Regions from separate parts of the Lelliottia sp. genome, predicted to be linked through region 3. Evidence: predicted binding sites of a transcription regulator. Region 3 holds the regulator's gene; each other region holds the start of a gene.
The links. The regulator PurR, encoded in region 3, represses purine synthesis genes. The targets are predictions, from matches to a motif close to CANGCAAACGTTTGCNTG.

Region 1 (5,673 bases), on a different contig from region 3:
GTTATCGGTATGCTTCATGATAAAGATATTGGCGGTACGCTGGCCTGCATGGAGAGTGTTGTCGATTGCTGGTATTGTGCTCCACTGGAAGGGCCACGCGGTGCGACTGCTGAACAGCTGATGGAACATATCAGCGCAGGAACCGCCTACGAAAGCGTGGCGCAGGCGTGGCATGCGGCGATGGCCGATGCTAAACCTGAAGATACCGTGCTGGTATGTGGATCATTCCATACCGTTGCACATGTCATGGAAGTGATGGACGCGGGGAGAACCAGTGGCGAGTAAGTTTCAGAACCGTTTGACAGGCACCATTGTGTTGGTTGCGCTGGGAGTGATTATTCTTCCTGGCCTGTTGGATGGGCAAAAAAAACATTATCAGGATGAGTTTGCGGCAATCCCACTGGTGCCAAAACCAGGCGATCGTGATGAACCTGACATGTTACCTGCGGCAACGCAGGCGCTGCCAGCACAGCCGCCAGAAGGTGCCGCAGAAGAAGTGCGCGCCGGAGACGCGGCAGCGCCATCGCTCGATGCCACTCGCTTAACCGGCAATGGCAGTAATGAACTGGATCCTGCCGCAGAACCGGTGGTGCAACCAAAGCCTGTCGAGAAGGCAAAACCTGTCGAAAAACCTCAACCAAAACCGCTGCGTGACAAAGCCAGCGAGCAAATCGCTGCCGCTACGGAAGTACCGCCGGAAAAACCGGTCCAGGAAGAAAAACCTGCCCCAACCGGAAAAGCCTACGTTGTGCAGTTGGGCGCGTTGAAAAATGCCGATAAAGTCAATGAAGTCGTGGGTAAATTACGCGGCGCAGGATATCGCGTTTACACTTCACCTTCGACGCCAGTGCAGGGTAAAATTACCCGCATTCTCGTTGGCCCGGATGCCTCAAAAGACAAACTGAAAGGGTCGCTTGGCGAGCTGAAGCAGATTTCCGGTCTGAGCGGCGTGGTGATGAATTACAGTGCGAACTGATTGGCCTTAATCCGTCCCTCTTGCTAAAAAAGGGGCAGAAAACCGTCCCATTTCTCCTTTGAAAAGGGGGGGGACGGTCAGAGGAGAAGGTCCAGGCATCCGTCCGAAGAGACGTAAGAAGCCCTCGGCGTTGAACATTTTTTCAGCGCCTTTTTTATTTACGCGGGGGAAGGAAATCCCTACGCAAACGTTTTCTTTTTCTGTTAGAATTCGCCCCGAACTGGATGACAGGGCGTTTAATCGTGGGACATATATGGTCTGGATTGATTACGCCATCATTGCGGTGATTGGTTTTTCCTGTCTGGTTAGCCTGATCCGTGGCTTTGTTCGTGAAGCGTTATCGCTGGTGACTTGGGGTTGTGCTTTCTTTGTTGCCAGTCATTACTACACGTACCTGTCCGTCTGGTTCACGGGCTTTGAAGATGAACTGGTTCGAAATGGGATCGCCATCGCGGTGCTGTTTGTCGCGACGCTGCTCGTCGGCGCTATCGTCAATTACGTGATAGGTCAGCTGGTCGAGAAAACCGGTCTGTCAGGAACGGACAGAGTGTTGGGGATCTGTTTTGGTGCGTTGCGAGGCGTGCTGATTGTGGCCGCGATACTGTTCTTCCTTGATACCTTTACCGGGGTTTCAAAAGGTGAAGACTGGCAGAAATCGCAGTTGATACCACAGTTCAGCTTCATCATCAGATGGTTCTTTGACTATCTGCAAAGCTCGTCGAGTTTCTTGCCCAGGGTCTAACCCTGAGATGTGGCTTAGAGTTTGGTTTAATAGGCTACGCGTTCGCTCCGGTTGTTGTGCGCTCTCCGCGCTCAACCTGCCTGCGACAATGACGCCTACTAAACCAAGCTCTTAACGAGGAAAAGACGAATGTGCGGTATTGTCGGTATCGCCGGTTTCATGCCGGTAAACCAGTCTATTTATGACGCGTTATCGGTGCTTCAGCACCGTGGTCAGGATGCAGCGGGTATCATCACGATTGATGCAAATAACTGCTTCCGTTTACGCAAAGCGAATGGCCTGGTCAACGATGTGTTTGAAGCCCGCCATATGCAGCGCCTGCAAGGCAACATGGGTGTTGGTCACGTTCGTTATCCTACTGCTGGCAGTTCCAGCGCTTCTGAAGCACAGCCTTTTTATGTGAACTCACCGTACGGTATTACGCTTGCCCACAATGGCAATCTGACCAATGCGCATGAGCTACGTAAAAAGCTCTTCGAAGAGAAACGTCGCCACATTAACACCACTTCTGATTCAGAAATCCTGCTCAATATCTTCGCCAGTGAGCTGGATAACTTCCGCCATTATCCGCTGGAAGCAGACAACATTTTTGCCGCGATTGCCGCGACGAATCGTCTGATTCGTGGCGCTTACGCCTGCGTCGCGATGATCATCGGCCACGGTATGGTGGCCTTTCGCGACCCGAACGGTATTCGTCCGCTGGTGCTGGGTAAACGCGATCTGGGTGATGGCCGAACCGAATACATGGTTGCCTCCGAGAGCGTGGCGCTGGACACATTGGGCTTTGAATTTCTGCGCGACGTTGCGCCGGGTGAAGCGGTGTACGTTACCGAAAAAGGCCAGCTGTTTACCCGCCAGTGTGCGGAAAACCCGGTCAGCAATCCGTGCCTGTTTGAGTACGTTTACTTCGCACGCCCAGACTCCTTTATCGATAAAATTTCTGTGTACAGCGCGCGCGTTAACATGGGAACTAAACTCGGTGAAAAAATTGCTCGCGAGTGGGATGATCTGGATATCGACGTAGTCATTCCGATTCCGGAAACTTCCTGCGATATCGCACTGGAAATGGCGCGTATTCTGGGTAAACCGTACCGCCAGGGCTTTGTGAAAAACCGCTACGTTGGCCGTACCTTTATCATGCCGGGTCAGCAGCTGCGCCGTAAATCAGTGCGGCGCAAGCTGAACGCCAACCGCGCTGAGTTCCGTGATAAGAACGTATTGCTGGTGGATGACTCTATCGTGCGTGGCACTACCTCTGAGCAGATTATTGAGATGGCGCGTGAAGCCGGTGCGAAAAAAGTCTACCTGGCCTCTGCAGCACCCGAAATTCGCTTCCCGAATGTGTACGGCATCGATATGCCAACGGCGAACGAACTGATTGCGCATGGTCGTGAAGTCGACGAAATTCGTCAGATAATCGGTGCTGACGGTCTGATTTTCCAGGATCTGGATGATTTGATTGACGCGGTTCGTGCCGAGAATCCGGATATTCAGCAGTTTGAATGTTCCGTGTTTAACGGCATTTACGTGACCAAAGATGTTGATCAGCAATATCTGGATTATCTGGATTCGCTGCGCAATGACGACGTTAAAGCCGTTCAGATGCAAAACGATCTCGAAAGTTTAGAGATGCACAACGAGGGCTAATCCCTTCGCAAGTGAGGGCGCTGGCCCTCACTTGCAACTCCCCGCAAAATCCTGCAAAGTCTGCCCTGATACAAGAAAGGGCGAAATTATGAAACGACTCATCGTAGGGATCTCAGGTGCCAGTGGCGCAATTTACGGCGTACGCCTGCTACAAGTGCTGCGCGACGTGCCAGAGGTCGAAACCCATCTGGTGATGAGTCAGGCTGCGCGCCAGACTTTGACGCTCGAAACCGATTTTTCTCTGCGCGATGTTCAGGCTCTGGCAAACGTTGTGCACGATGCCCGTGATATCGCCGCCAGCATCTCTTCCGGCTCCTATAAAACGGCTGGCATGGTTATCTTGCCTTGCTCAATCAAAACTCTTTCTGGCGTTGTGAACAGCTATACTGACACGTTGGTGACACGTGCGGCGGATGTGGTGCTTAAAGAGCGCCGTCCACTGGTGCTGTGCGTGCGTGAAACTCCGTTGCATTTGGGGCATTTGCGTTTGATGACGCAGGCAGCCGAACTCGGTGCGGTCATTATGCCGCCGGTCCCGGCGTTTTATCATCGTCCTCAGTCGCTGGATGATGTGATTAACCAGACCGTCAACCGCGTACTCGATCAGTTTGATATCGACCTGCCTGAAGATCTCTTTACCCGCTGGCAGGGCGCGTAACCCCCGCACAACGGCGGTGCATCAAAAATTGATTTGCCCTGTTTCGGGGCAAATATGCAACCGCGATCAAATCCTCAACATTTAATTCGTTTTTTCCCTTTTTCCCTCTGCGGTTCGTTCGGTAGACCTGCTATCTTTCACCATTAAGGCATTATCGCAACGTTTTATTAACATATTTAACGTCGATTTTTTTACCCGACGGCAATGTGGCATAAGACCTGCAAGGATCGCCTGCAATACAACACACAACACAATACATAATAAAATCACGACACTTGAGGGTAAATGTATGAAGAAGACGGTTCTGGCTCTGTCTTTGCTGGTGGGGTTAAGTGCGGCGGCAAGCAGCTATGCAGCACTTCCACAGACAGTTCGTATCGGTACCGACGCAACCTACGCGCCATTCTCGTCGAAAGATGCCAAAGGTGATTTTGTCGGCTTTGATATCGATCTGGGCAATGAGATGTGCAAGCGTATGCAGGTTAAGTGCACCTGGGTGGGCAGTGACTTTGACGCGCTGATCCCCTCGCTGAAAGCCAAAAAAATTGATGCGATTATCTCCTCTCTCTCAATCACCGAAAAACGTCAGCAGGAAATTGCGTTCTCCGAGAAGCTGTACGCTGCGGATTCCCGTCTGATTGCTGCCAAAGGTTCTCCGATCCAGCCGACTATCGAGTCGCTGAAAGGCAAGCATGTGGGCGTGCTGCAAGGCTCCACTCAGGAAGGGTATGCCAACGCTGACTGGCGTGAAAAAGGTGTCGATGTCGTGGCTTACCAGAACCAGGATCTGATCTATTCCGATCTGGCGGCGGGTCGTCTGGATGCGGCATTCCAGGACGAAGTGGCGGCGAGCGAAGGCTTCCTGAAGCAGCCTGCAGGTAAAGAGTTTGCGTTTGCGGGCCCGTCAGTTAAAGACAAAAAATACTTTGGCGACGGCACCGGGATTGGCTTACGTAAAGACGATGCCGAGCTCAAAGCCGCATTCGATAAAGCCTTTAACGAACTGCGCAAAGACGGCACTTACGACAAACTGGCTAAAAAATACTTCGACTTCAACGTCTACGGCGATTAATCGTCAATGACGGGAAAGGGTGCCATGACGATTCCCTGTCACGGTGCGCTTCGGGTGTGAGTGACCCAACATGGTGCAAAAAGTGCACCATGTTGGGTCGTCAGGTGCATAGTTAAGCACTTATGATGCAAAAAACTCCACGCAGCGGGCATTATACTTTGCCATGTCTGGGGGATTGATGGCACATTAACGACGCCCCTGCGTCGTAAAATCCCGTAATAAGACAGTTTGTTGAGGATAGATATGAAAAAACTGGTGTTGTCACTTTCTCTGGTGCTGGCGTTTTCCAGCGCTACCGCGGCATTCGCTGCCCTTCCGCAAAAAGTTCGCATCGGCACAGATCCTACTTATGCTCCGTTCGAATCGAAGAATTCGAAAGGTGAACTGGTCGGTTTTGATATCGATCTGGCGAATGAGCTGTGCAAACGTATCAAAGTGCAATGTACCTACATTGAGAACCCACTGGATGCGCTGATCCCCTCGCTGAAAGCGAAAAAAATCGACGTGATCATGTCTTCTCTGTCTATCACCGAAAAGCGCCAACAAGAGATTGCCTTCACGGACAAACTCTACGCGGC
Region 2 (5,673 bases), on a different contig from region 3:
GGTCACCGACATCAAATTCAGCAGTAATCAGCGCAGGCAGCTCATCACGAAGGTAATCATACATCCGGTAATGGCTTGCCCACGGCTGCTGCGTGGCATTCAGATAAAACCCTGCGCCTTTACCTAAGTCGTAGCCTGCGTCATCGGCGACATCATCGCCACGGGGACTGGTGTCCGGCATAACAAGAGCAATGCCCAGCTCGGCTGCAACACGCTGCGCACCTGCTTTGGTGGTGAAGTTTTCATCGTTGCAGGTCAGGCCAGAAAGCCAGTACAGCACCGGCGGTTTTGCCTTCCCGTTGGTCGGCGGCAGAAAAATACTGAACGTCATCGCGCAATTCAGTGCTGTGGAGTCGTGCCGCCAGCGCTGCTGCCGACCTTCAAAACAACGGTGCTCTTCGAGCAGTTCCATGCAAGGCTCCTTAATGCATACAGGTATTCATTAAACCCATAATACATATTATTCATTCACCTGTGAGTAACTTTCACTTCCGCTGTTGCCCGATATACTGCATCATAAATTTACTTAAATTTAACATTTGGAGCGATCATGGCGCTGCGTATTGCGCTCAGTGGATTTGTGGTGCTTGTCGTCGCGATGGGAATAGGGCGTTTTGCCTTTACGCCCCAGGTTCCGCTGATGATCGCGGCTGGACAACTTACGCTGACCAGCGCCGGATTAGTCGCAGCCATGAATTATCTTGGCTACCTGGTCGGTGCATGGGATGCCATGCGTGCGCATCGTTTTGTCGAAGGGCGCTTGTATCTGGGGATCGTGGGGGCCGTGGCGCTGACGCTGCTCTCCGCCGTGGCGGATAACGCCATTGTTCATGGAATAATACGCTTTGTTATCGGCTGCATGAGTGGCTGGTCCATGGTGTTGATCGCCGCCTGGACCAACGAACGGCTGGCGCATTACGGTAAGCCCGGTCTGAGCGCGGCGGTGTTTGCGGGTCCAGGTGCGGGCATTGCGCTCAGCGGCTTACTGGCCGTTTATATTCAGGCGCGATCGCTTTCAGCGGGTGCCGCGTGGCAAATTTATGGCGTACTGGCGCTGATTTTAATTGTGCTGGTGGCGCGCTATTTACCGCGCGGCGGTCAGCTGCATCGGCCCGGTACCGCCCCCGAACCGCTGTTATTGACAGCGGATTTGCGCCGTCTGGTCTGGAGCTACAGCCTGGCCGGATTCGGGTATATTCTGCCAGCGACCTTTTTGTCGCAGATGGCGGCGCTGCGTTTTCCGGGTAGCCTGTTTGCCCAGTTTGTCTGGCCGATTTTTGGTGTAGCGGCAGTTGTGGGGATCGCGTTGAGTATCGCGCTGCGCCATGTCTCGACTTCAAATCGGCGTTTGTCCATCGTGCTTTGGTTACAGGGGTTAGGCGTTTTTGCCGCCTGGCTAATGCCGGGGATTGCCGGTCTGGTGACAGGCGCGTTGCTGGTCGGTGGCGGGTTTCTCTGCGCCGTTCAACTCTCGCTGCTGTGTGGCCGCGAGCTGGCCCCCACACATACTCGTTACATGGCGGGACTCTTGACCACGGGTTACGCAATAGGCCAACTGGTAGGCCCTGTGACTTCCGCGATTTCCACCTGGCTGACTCACCAACTGGAGCCTGCGCTGGGGCTAGCGGGTGTCGCCCTTTTTGTTGGCGGGGCACTGGTCTGGAACCGTCAGGCTGAAAGGCAACGACAATCGCAATAATTATCGCCGTGAATACTGGATTATGTGCGCCACCTCACGCACAATGAGCGCACACTTTTGCCTCAATGAGGGTAAAAGGCAGCCACACCTGCAGGAGTAAAATAATGCCATCACTCAGTAAAGAAGCCGCTCTGGTCCACGAAGCGCTGGTAGCGCGTGGTCTTGAAACCCCGCTGCGTCCACCGGTCAACGAGCTGGACAATGAAACACGTAAACGTCTTATTGCCGGGCACATGACCGAGATTATGCAGTTGCTGAATCTCGACCTGAGCGACGACAGCCTGATGGAGACGCCGCAACGCATCGCCAAAATGTATGTCGATGAGATTTTCTCCGGCCTGGATTACGCAAATTTCCCAAAAATCACCGTCATCGAAAATAAAATGAACGTCGATGAAATGGTGACCGTGCGCGATATTACGTTGACCAGCACCTGCGAACACCACTTTGTTACCATCGATGGTAAAGCGACGGTGGCGTATATCCCTAAAGATACGGTGATTGGGCTGTCTAAAATTAACCGCATTGTGCAGTTCTTTGCCCAGCGTCCGCAGGTTCAGGAACGTTTGACGCAGCAAATTCTGACGGCGCTGCAAACGCTGTTGGGGACCAACAATGTGGCTGTATCCATTGATGCCGTGCATTATTGCGTGAAAGCGCGCGGCGTTCGTGACGCTACCAGCGCGACGACCACGACCTCTCTTGGCGGCCTGTTTAAGTCGAGCCAGAATACCCGTCAGGAATTTCTGCGCGCAGTGCGTCACCACAACTGATCGGAAGGCAGGATAAATGGAGCGTAATGTCACGCTGGATTTTGTACGTGGCGTTGCCATTCTCGGTATCCTGCTGCTCAACATTAGCGCCTTTGGCCTGCCAAAGGCGGCGTATCTCAACCCGGCCTGGTATGGCGAGATCACCCGCAGCGACGCCTGGATCTGGGCGATTTTAGACCTGTTTGCGCAGGTCAAATTCCTCACGCTTTTTGCGTTACTTTTTGGTGCGGGTCTACAGATTTTGCTCAAGCGTGGCAAACGCTGGATTCAGTCTCGCCTCACGCTGCTGGTCCTCCTCGGGTTTATCCACGGTCTGTTTTTGTGGGATGGTGACATTCTGCTCGCCTATGGTTTAGTCGGGCTGATTTGCTGGCGCATGATCCGCGACGCGCAGGATGTTAAAAGCCTGTTTAACACCGGCGTGATGCTGTATGTCATTGGCATTGGCGTCCTGCTGCTGCTGGGGATGATTTCAGGCGGCACCACTAATCGTTCGTGGATCCCTGGCGTGGCATCGCTCCAGTATGAGCAATACTGGAAGCTGAAAGGCGGCGTCGAAGCTATCAGCAACCGGGCGGATATGCTCGGAGACAATCTGCTCGCATTAGGGGCGCAATACGGCTGGCAGCTGGCAGGCATGATGCTGATTGGTGCCGCGCTGATGCGCAGCGGTTGGCTGAAAGGGGAGTTTAGCCTCAGGCATTATCGCCTCACGGGAGCTGGACTGGTTCTGCTGGGCGTGGCGATTAATTTGCCTGCCGTGATTGCGCAATGGCTGTTGGGCTGGGATTATCGCTGGTGTGCCTTTCTGTTACAGGCCCCGCGAGAGCTGAGTGCGCCGTTCCAGACCATCGGCTATGCATCGCTTATTTTCGGGTTCTGGCCGCAGATAGCGCGCTTCAAATTAGCCGCTGCCGTCGCATGCGTTGGACGCATGGCCCTCAGTAACTACCTGCTGCAAACCTTAATTTGCACGACGCTTTTCTATCGATTAGGCCTGTTTATGAAATTCGACAGGTTCCAGCTCATGGCGTTTGTGATCCCCGTGTGGATGGTCAACATGCTATTTTCCGTTATCTGGCTGCGCTATTTCCGTCAGGGCCCGGTGGAATGGGTATGGCGTCATTTAACCGCACTTGCTTCGGGTGTCGCATTGACTAATACATCCAGATAACGATCTGGATCACAATCATTAACAAAACGGATGTAACCGTTTTCATCTGTGTGAGCTTCTTCACGTAGTCCCCTCTCCGTCGCTGCCAAAATAGCCTCCTTGCTAAACACAGGGGGTGTCTGTGAGTTGCTGCAATCCTACAAAGTGTGGTGAATATGATCACCATTCGTGACGTGGCCCGCATCGCGGGTGTTTCTGTTGCTACCGTTTCTCGCGTCCTGAACAACAGCGCGCTGGTGAGTCCTGAAACGCGTGAAAACGTGATGAAAGCGGTCACGCAGCTGGGCTATCGCCCTAACGCTAACGCGCAGGCGCTCGCGACTCAGGTGAGTGACACCATCGGCGTCGTGGTGATGGATGTTTCCGATGCGTTTTTTGGCGCATTGGTCAAAGCCGTGGACGTTGTCGCCCAGCAGCACAATAAATATGTGCTGATCGGCAACAGCTATCATGAAGCTGAAAAAGAGCGTCATGCCATTGAGGTGCTGATACGTCAGAGATGTAACGCCCTGATTGTTCACTCAAAAGCATTGAGCGATGAAGAGCTTGCTGGGTTCATGGATCAAATCGACGGGATGGTGTTGATTAACCGCGTTGTGCCGGGCTACGCCCATCGCTGCGTGGCGCTGGATAACGTCAGCGGTGCCATGATGGCCACGCGAATGCTGTTAAGTAACGGCCACCAGCGCATCGGTTATCTGGCCTCAAGCCATCACATTGAAGATGACGACATGCGGCGCGAGGGCTGGCAGAACGCGCTGAAAGAAGCGGGGATTATGCCTCTCGATAGCTGGATAGGCACCGGATCACCGGATATGCAGGGTGGGGAGGCCGCTATGGTCGAACTGCTCGGACGCAATTTGCAGCTCACGGCGGTATTTGCCTACAACGACAGCATGGCCGCAGGGGCGCTTACCGCGCTAAAAGACAATGGAATTGCGGTGCCACAGCATTTGTCATTGATTGGTTTCGATGATATCCCGATTGCACGCTACACAGATCCTCAGTTGACCACGGTGCGATACCCCATTGCATCGATGGCGCGCCTTGCCACTGAGTTAGCGTTACAGGGCGCCGCAGGGCAGCTCGATCCGAGCGCAACACACTGTTTCATGCCAACTTTAGTGCGTCGTCATTCAGTTGCTATTCGGCAAATTGTGGCTCCGATCACTAACTGATAACGATGAGTGATGTAACCGTTTTCAATCTGTGAGTAAATTCACAGTATCTTAACAAGGCGCTGACTATGATGTCAGCGTTTTAGGAACTGAAACGCTATGTAACGGTGATTAATCACTTTCACCATAGTCAAAGTGCCGCAAACAACCATAAAGCGCATTTCTGGAGCGTTACCGAACACGGAAGAGAGAAATTTTATAAGTGAACTTCGGCGGCCAGTAACGTTTATTTAACACCTGCCTGCCGATTGTTATTCACAAGAAGAACTACCCTGCATAAAAAAAACCGGAGATACCATGAATAAGAAGGTGTTGACTCTGTCTGCTGTGATGGCAAGCATGCTTTTTGGCGCAGCAGCGCACGCTGCGGATACCCGTATTGGCGTGACTATCTATAAATACGACGACAACTTTATGTCAGTTGTGCGTAAAGCAATCGAAAAAGATGCTAAAGCAGCGCCAGACGTCCAGCTGCTGATGAACGACTCCCAGAACGACCAGTCCAAACAGAACGACCAGATCGACGTTCTGCTGGCGAAAGGCGTTAAAGCCCTGGCAATCAACCTGGTTGACCCGGCTGCGGCAGGTACGGTTATCGAGAAAGCGCGTGGCCAGAATGTGCCAATCGTCTTCTTCAACAAAGAACCTTCTCGCAAAGCGCTGGACAGCTACGACAAAGCCTTCTATGTGGGTACTGACTCTAAAGAGTCCGGTATTATTCAGGGCGATCTGATCGCTAAACATTGGGCAGCAAACCCGAACTGGGATCTGAACAAAGATGGTCAGGTTCAGTTTGTTCTGCTGAAAGGCGAGCCGGGTCACCCGGATGCTGAAGCGCGTACCACTTAC
Region 3 (5,673 bases):
GGATATGGGAACGCTGAGCTGGAGCTGCGTGGTGGCAAGCGATCATCCTCTGGCTGCGATGGACGGGCCGCTGAGTGACGACGTGTTGCGCAACTGGCCGTCGCTGGTGATGGAGGATACGTCGCGCTCGCTGCCAAAACGCATCACCTGGCTGCTTGATAACCAGCGGCGGGTCGTCGCGCCAGACTGGGAATCATCGGCAACCTGTTTGTCGGCTGGGCTGTGTGTGGGGATGGTGCCCGTACATTTCGCGCGTCCACGGATTGATCGCGGAGAATGGGTGGCGCTTGAGCTTGAAAATCCGTTCCCGGATGCGGCCTGCTGCCTGACATGGCAGCAAAACGATATGTCTCCTGCGCTGGCCTGGCTGCTGGATTATTTGGGGGATAGCGAAACGTTGAACAGAGAGTGGTTACGGGAGCCGGAATAACCGGCCCCGTAGAAACGATTAACGACGGTAATCGCGGAACGGACCGTCAGCGACGGAGCGACGTTCAATCAGGCGCGGATGGACTTCAATTGATTGAGACTCTTCACGTTTGCTGACGATACGATCCATCAGCATGTTGAATGCCGTTTCACCCAAAGAGTCTTTCGGCTGGTGAATCGTCGTCAGCGCGGGAGTAAAGTAGCGAGCGTTGCGCACGTTATCATACCCGATCACGGAAATATCCTGCGGGACGCGCAAACCAAGCTCATCGGCGGCGCAAAGCGCGCCCATTGCCATAATATCACCGCCACAGAATACGGCAGTCGGACGATGCGGCTGCGAAACGATCTGCTGCATTGCGCGGTAGCCTGATTCCGGTTCAAAGTCACCCTGGACAATCCAGTTTTCCGGAACGGTAATCAGCGCTTCTTCCATGGCTTTCATAAAGCCCGCCAGGCGGCCTGCACCGGTATTACGCTCCAGCGGACCGGGGATGACACCAATCTCGCGATGACCGCGTTCAATCAGGTAACGGCCAGCCATGTACCCGCCTTCAAAGGCGTTATCGTTGACGGAATCGGTAAAATCAGCGCGCGTATCGCCCCAATCCATCACCACCATCGGGATATGACGGTACTCTTCCAGCATCGACAGCACGGATTCAGGGTATTCAGAACACATGACCAACAGGCCATCGACGCGCTTTTGCGCCAACATCGACAGGTAAGCGCGCTGTTTTTCCTGGCTGTTCCAGGCATTTCCCAGAATCAGGGTATAGCCTTTCTGGAAGCAGTTTTTTTCTACTGCCTCGATAATTTCGGCGAAATAGGCGGCTTCGCTGCTGGTCGCCAGCAGACCAATCGACTTGGTGTGATTTACTTTCAAGCTGCGAGCCACGGCGCTAGGGGAGTAGTGCAATTCTTTGATTGCGGCCCAAACGGCGTTGCGCGTCTCTTCCGCCACGAAACGGGTTTTGTTAATTACATGTGATACGGTTGTAGTGGAAACGTTTGCGCGTTTCGCTACATCTTTAATTGTTGCCATTAGCTGTCACTCCAGACCATATCCTAAGCTCCTGATAAATTGAGAGGTAAACGTTTGCCTTCTCTCACCCTAATCTCGCAAATTGAATTGCGATACGCCGGGAAAACGACACAGGACGTCAGGAGGGGGTCAGTGGCCGGTACGCTTATAAATTTAGCGTGGAATTTTGTCCTATCTTGATGAAAAGGGGAAGCGCAAAAACGGTTATGAGCCTAAATCGAGGAAGATTTTTGAGCGAAACTGTGTAAAAATGAGCAAGCTCACTTTTCATGTGGGGATTAAAAGGAGAAAAATTGATGAATACCGATCTTAAGTTTTCGTTAACGACCACGATTATCGTGCTGGGTTTGATTGTTGCGGCAAGTTTTACGGCTATTCTGCACTGATTCAGGCGGGGGAGAGCCTTCTCCCTCGTTTTCTTCCTTCGATTGTTACTCTCCCGACAATAATCTTTTGCCAATTTGTTAACTTCTCATTTTTTGTGATTGCTGTCATGCTTTCGACATGTTTTTTCTGTGTCGCGTAATGACACGGTTTCCGGAGTTAATGAATGAAAATCAATTTTCCACTGCTGGCCCTCGCGATTGGCGCATTTGGGATTGGCACCACCGAGTTCTCCCCAATGGGGCTGCTACCGGTTATTGCTAAAGGGATGGATGTTTCTATTCCTGCGGCGGGAATGCTGATCAGTGCTTATGCCATTGGCGTGATGATCGGTGCGCCTTTGATGACGTTACTGCTTTCGCATCGCGCGCGTCGAAATGCGCTTATTTTCCTGATGGCCATTTTCACATTGGGGAATGTGCTTTCGGCACTCTCTCCGGACTACACCACCCTCCTGTTGTCGCGCATTTTGACCAGCCTCAATCATGGCGCATTCTTTGGCCTGGGGTCGGTGGTGGCCGCGAGCGTAGTGCCTAAGCACAAGCAGGCCAGCGCGGTCGCCACGATGTTTATGGGGCTCACGATAGCGAATATTGGCGGCGTGCCGGCGGCGACCTGGCTGGGTGAAGTCATCGGCTGGCGTATGTCGTTCCTCGCCACAGCGATGCTGGGTGTCGTGGCGATGATCGCGCTGTTCTTCTCGTTGCCGAAAGGTGGGGCAGGCGAGCGTCCGGACGTACGCAAAGAGCTGTCGGTTCTGCTCCGCCCGCAGGTGCTGTCAGCGCTGTTGACGACGGTGCTGGGCGCTGGAGCCATGTTTACGCTCTATACCTATATTTCACCCGTGCTGCACGACATCACGCATGCCACACCGTTCTTTGTGACGGCAATGTTGGTATTGATTGGTGTGGGCTTCACCATCGGCAACTATCTGGGCGGCAAGCTGGCCGACCGTTCGGTGAGCGGCACGTTGAAAGGATTTTTAACCCTGCTGATCGTCATCATGGTCGCCATTCCGTGGTTAGCACGTAATGAGTTCGGAGCCGCTATCGCCATGGTGGTTTGGGGCGCAGCCACGTTTGCGGTGGTACCGCCGTTGCAGATGCGAGTGATGCGTGTAGCTCACGAAGCACCAGGGCTTTCGTCTTCAGTCAATATCGGGGCGTTTAACCTGGGCAATGCGCTTGGCGCAGCGGCGGGGGGCGCGGTGATCTCCGCGGGGCTGGGTTACAGCTTTGTTCCGGTTATGGGAGCGATCATCGCCGGGCTGGGTCTGCTGTTGGTGCTGTTGTCCGGGCGCAAACAACCGCAACCGGATTGCGCAACAGAGTGATAAAAACGCAGAAGGGTTACCCCTTCTGCGTGTCTTTTACGCGGCGAAGTTCTTCGCAACAAATTCCCAGTTCACCAGCGCCCAGAAATGTTCCAGATAGTTTGGGCGAGCGTTACGGTAATCAATATAGTAAGCGTGTTCCCACACATCGACGGTCATCAGCGGTGTGGCAGCAGTGGTCAACGGTGTTCCTGCGTTGGACGTCGACACGATCGCCAGTTTGCCATCCGCTTCTTTGACCAGCCAGGTCCAGCCTGCACCAAAGTTCTTAACCGCCGCATCCGTAAACTTCGCTTTAAAGTCTGCAAAGCTACCGAAAGCGTTATTGATGGCAGTTGCCAGCTCGCCAGTCGGCTCTCCGCCTGCGTTTGGCGCCAGACAGTTCCAGTAGAACGTGTGATTCCAGACCTGCGCGGCGTTATTGAATACACCCCCCTCTGAGCTGCGTACGATCTCTTCCAGGGTTTTCCCTTCAAAGGCCGTATCTTTGATCAGATTGTTCAGGTTGGTGACATAGGTCTGATGATGTTTGCCGTAATGGTACTCCAGGGTTTCCACGGAAATATGGGGGACCAGGGCGTCTTTTGCATACGGTAATGCAGGTAATTCGAACGACATTGCTTCTCTCCTTATTATTTTATGCACACCCAATAACCCTATTGAGTGTAAGGGTAGAGTAGCAAATTGAAGGGATCGGCAAAAGAGGAACTTACCCTGCCGACAGCGCGACAGGGCAGGGATTAGCGGATGGTTTTCGGCGTCATGACACGGCGCGCGCCAACGTAGTGGCGGACCCAATAATCTTCGCTAAGGGAGGTTATCTGAATATCCTGGCCGCTGCGTGGGGACTGAATGAATTTTCCGTTGCCCACATAAACGCCAACGTGATCGGCGGTGCCGCGACCCTGAGTACGGAAGAACACTAAATCGCCGCTCTCCAGTTCGCCACGATTGACGGATGCCGCATCACGCAGGTGGTACATCTCATTCGCGGTACGTGGGATGCGGAATTTCACTAAATCTTTGTAGGCGTAATAAACCAGGCCGCTGCAATCAAAACCGGTACGCGGCGAGGTGCCACCCCAACGGTAAGGCTTGCCAATTTGTCCCATCAGTTTATTCATGGCCGTTTTTTGTGCCTTCTGCACACGGACTTTATGCACTTCTGATAGTTTCGCCGTTTTCCCCACTTTCAGACAGTTTGATTTATGCCCTTTTCGCACGGTGCATTTTTCAGTGACGAGAGTTGAGGCAGTACGGGAGGTTTTGCGGGTTTTCTTGGCGGCAGGCTTGCTGGTCTTGTTGGAAACGGTTTGCTGCTTGTGATTCGCTGTTTTTTTCTTTTCGTTTTTGGTAGTGGTTTTTTTCTTACGTTCTGTGCTTTTCGCCAGATGCGTTTTTTGTACGGCCGAATGCCGCGCCTGCTCAGAGGCGTTAGCCATCGGCGTGAATGAAAGTGTTGTAAACAGTAAAGCACAGAGCGTGATCGAGATTTTATTTATCCGCGCCACTGGGCATTCCCCTGGTTGTTGCAGGTCATCAATAATACCTGCGTGTGATTTACAAAGCCCGTCGATTCTAATCTATATAAACCTAATTCGTTAAGTCTCTTTTTAGATCTAAAATCGCGTTTCGCTAGCAAGTGCAAATATTTTCGCCAAACTGAAGCGCTTTTGCTCACACTATGAGCAAGGCCACAGACAACGCAGGGTTAAACTATATTGCGAATGCAACTTCTGCAGACACACGTTAAGATATATAAACGTGACAAAAATGTTATTTTCCGATATTGGTCTGAACCGCTACAATGTCAGACGATTGCCGTAACAGAAGTTTAAGGAAGCAAGAAATGACCACGACTATTGAAAAAATTCAGCGCCAGGTTGCTGAAAACCCGATCCTGCTGTACATGAAAGGTTCTCCAAAGCTGCCAAGCTGCGGCTTTTCCGCGCAAGCGGTACAGGCGCTTTCAGCGTGTGGCGAGCGTTTTGCTTACGTTGATATCCTGCAAAACCCGGATATCCGTGCTGAAATGCCGAAATACGCTAACTGGCCGACCTTCCCGCAGCTGTGGGTTGATGGTGAGCTGGTTGGCGGTTGCGACATCATGATCGAAATGTATCAGCGTGGCGAACTGCAGCAGTTGATCAAAGAAACCGCGGCGAAGTACAAAACCGAAGAACCTGACGCAGAGTAACGTTTTGCATCAGACATAAAAAAGCGACCCTTCGGTCGCTTTTTTTATTCTTCGCTATCGTTGTCGCTTTCAGCCATCGGCAACGGCCAGCCGCCAAGGCGTTTCCAGCGGTTCACTATTTCACAGAATAATTCCGCAGTGCGTTCCGTATCGTACAGCGCGGAGTGCGCCTGCGTACCGTCAAAATCAATGCCCGCCGTGATACAGGCTTTAGACAGCACCGTTTGCCCCAGTGCCAGGCCGCTCAGCGCGGCGGTGTCGAAGGTCACAAACGGGTGGAACGGG

Region 1: cvpA (colicin V production protein) is a predicted target of PurR. The motif match lies at 1,157-1,174, and genes of this name have one in related genera.
Region 2: galS (HTH-type transcriptional regulator GalS) is a predicted target of PurR. The motif match lies at 3,676-3,693, and genes of this name have one in related genera.

What each region holds. Positions count from the first base shown of each region.
Region 1 covers NZ_JAZQNX010000024.1:24,546-30,218, forward strand. Annotated here, with positions in the region: gene folC (bifunctional tetrahydrofolate synthase/dihydrofolate synthase) at 1-285, shown strand, start outside; gene dedD (cell division protein DedD) at 275-976, shown strand; gene cvpA (colicin V production protein) at 1,230-1,718, shown strand; gene purF (amidophosphoribosyltransferase) at 1,848-3,365, shown strand; gene ACKI5T_RS13210 (UbiX family flavin prenyltransferase) at 3,454-4,023, shown strand; gene argT (lysine/arginine/ornithine ABC transporter substrate-binding protein ArgT) at 4,313-5,095, shown strand; gene hisJ (histidine ABC transporter substrate-binding protein HisJ) at 5,339-5,673, shown strand, end outside.
Region 2 covers NZ_JAZQNX010000024.1:148,973-154,645, forward strand. Annotated here, with positions in the region: gene fghA (S-formylglutathione hydrolase) at 1-412, opposite strand, end outside; gene ACKI5T_RS13740 (YbfB/YjiJ family MFS transporter) at 551-1,699, shown strand; gene folE (GTP cyclohydrolase I FolE) at 1,804-2,472, shown strand; gene yeiB (DUF418 domain-containing protein YeiB) at 2,489-3,646, shown strand; gene galS (HTH-type transcriptional regulator GalS) at 3,802-4,824, shown strand; gene mglB (galactose/glucose ABC transporter substrate-binding protein MglB) at 5,122-5,673, shown strand, end outside.
Region 3 covers NZ_JAZQNX010000001.1:171,948-177,620, reverse strand. Annotated here, with positions in the region: gene punR (DNA-binding transcriptional activator PunR) at 1-430, shown strand, start outside; gene purR (HTH-type transcriptional repressor PurR) at 449-1,474, opposite strand; gene ACKI5T_RS00930 (YnhF family membrane protein) at 1,771-1,860, shown strand; gene ACKI5T_RS00925 (MFS transporter) at 2,025-3,191, shown strand; gene sodB (superoxide dismutase [Fe]) at 3,228-3,809, opposite strand; gene ACKI5T_RS00915 (C40 family peptidase) at 3,932-4,702, opposite strand; gene grxD (monothiol glutaredoxin 4) at 5,041-5,388, shown strand; gene rnt (ribonuclease T) at 5,433-5,673, opposite strand, start outside.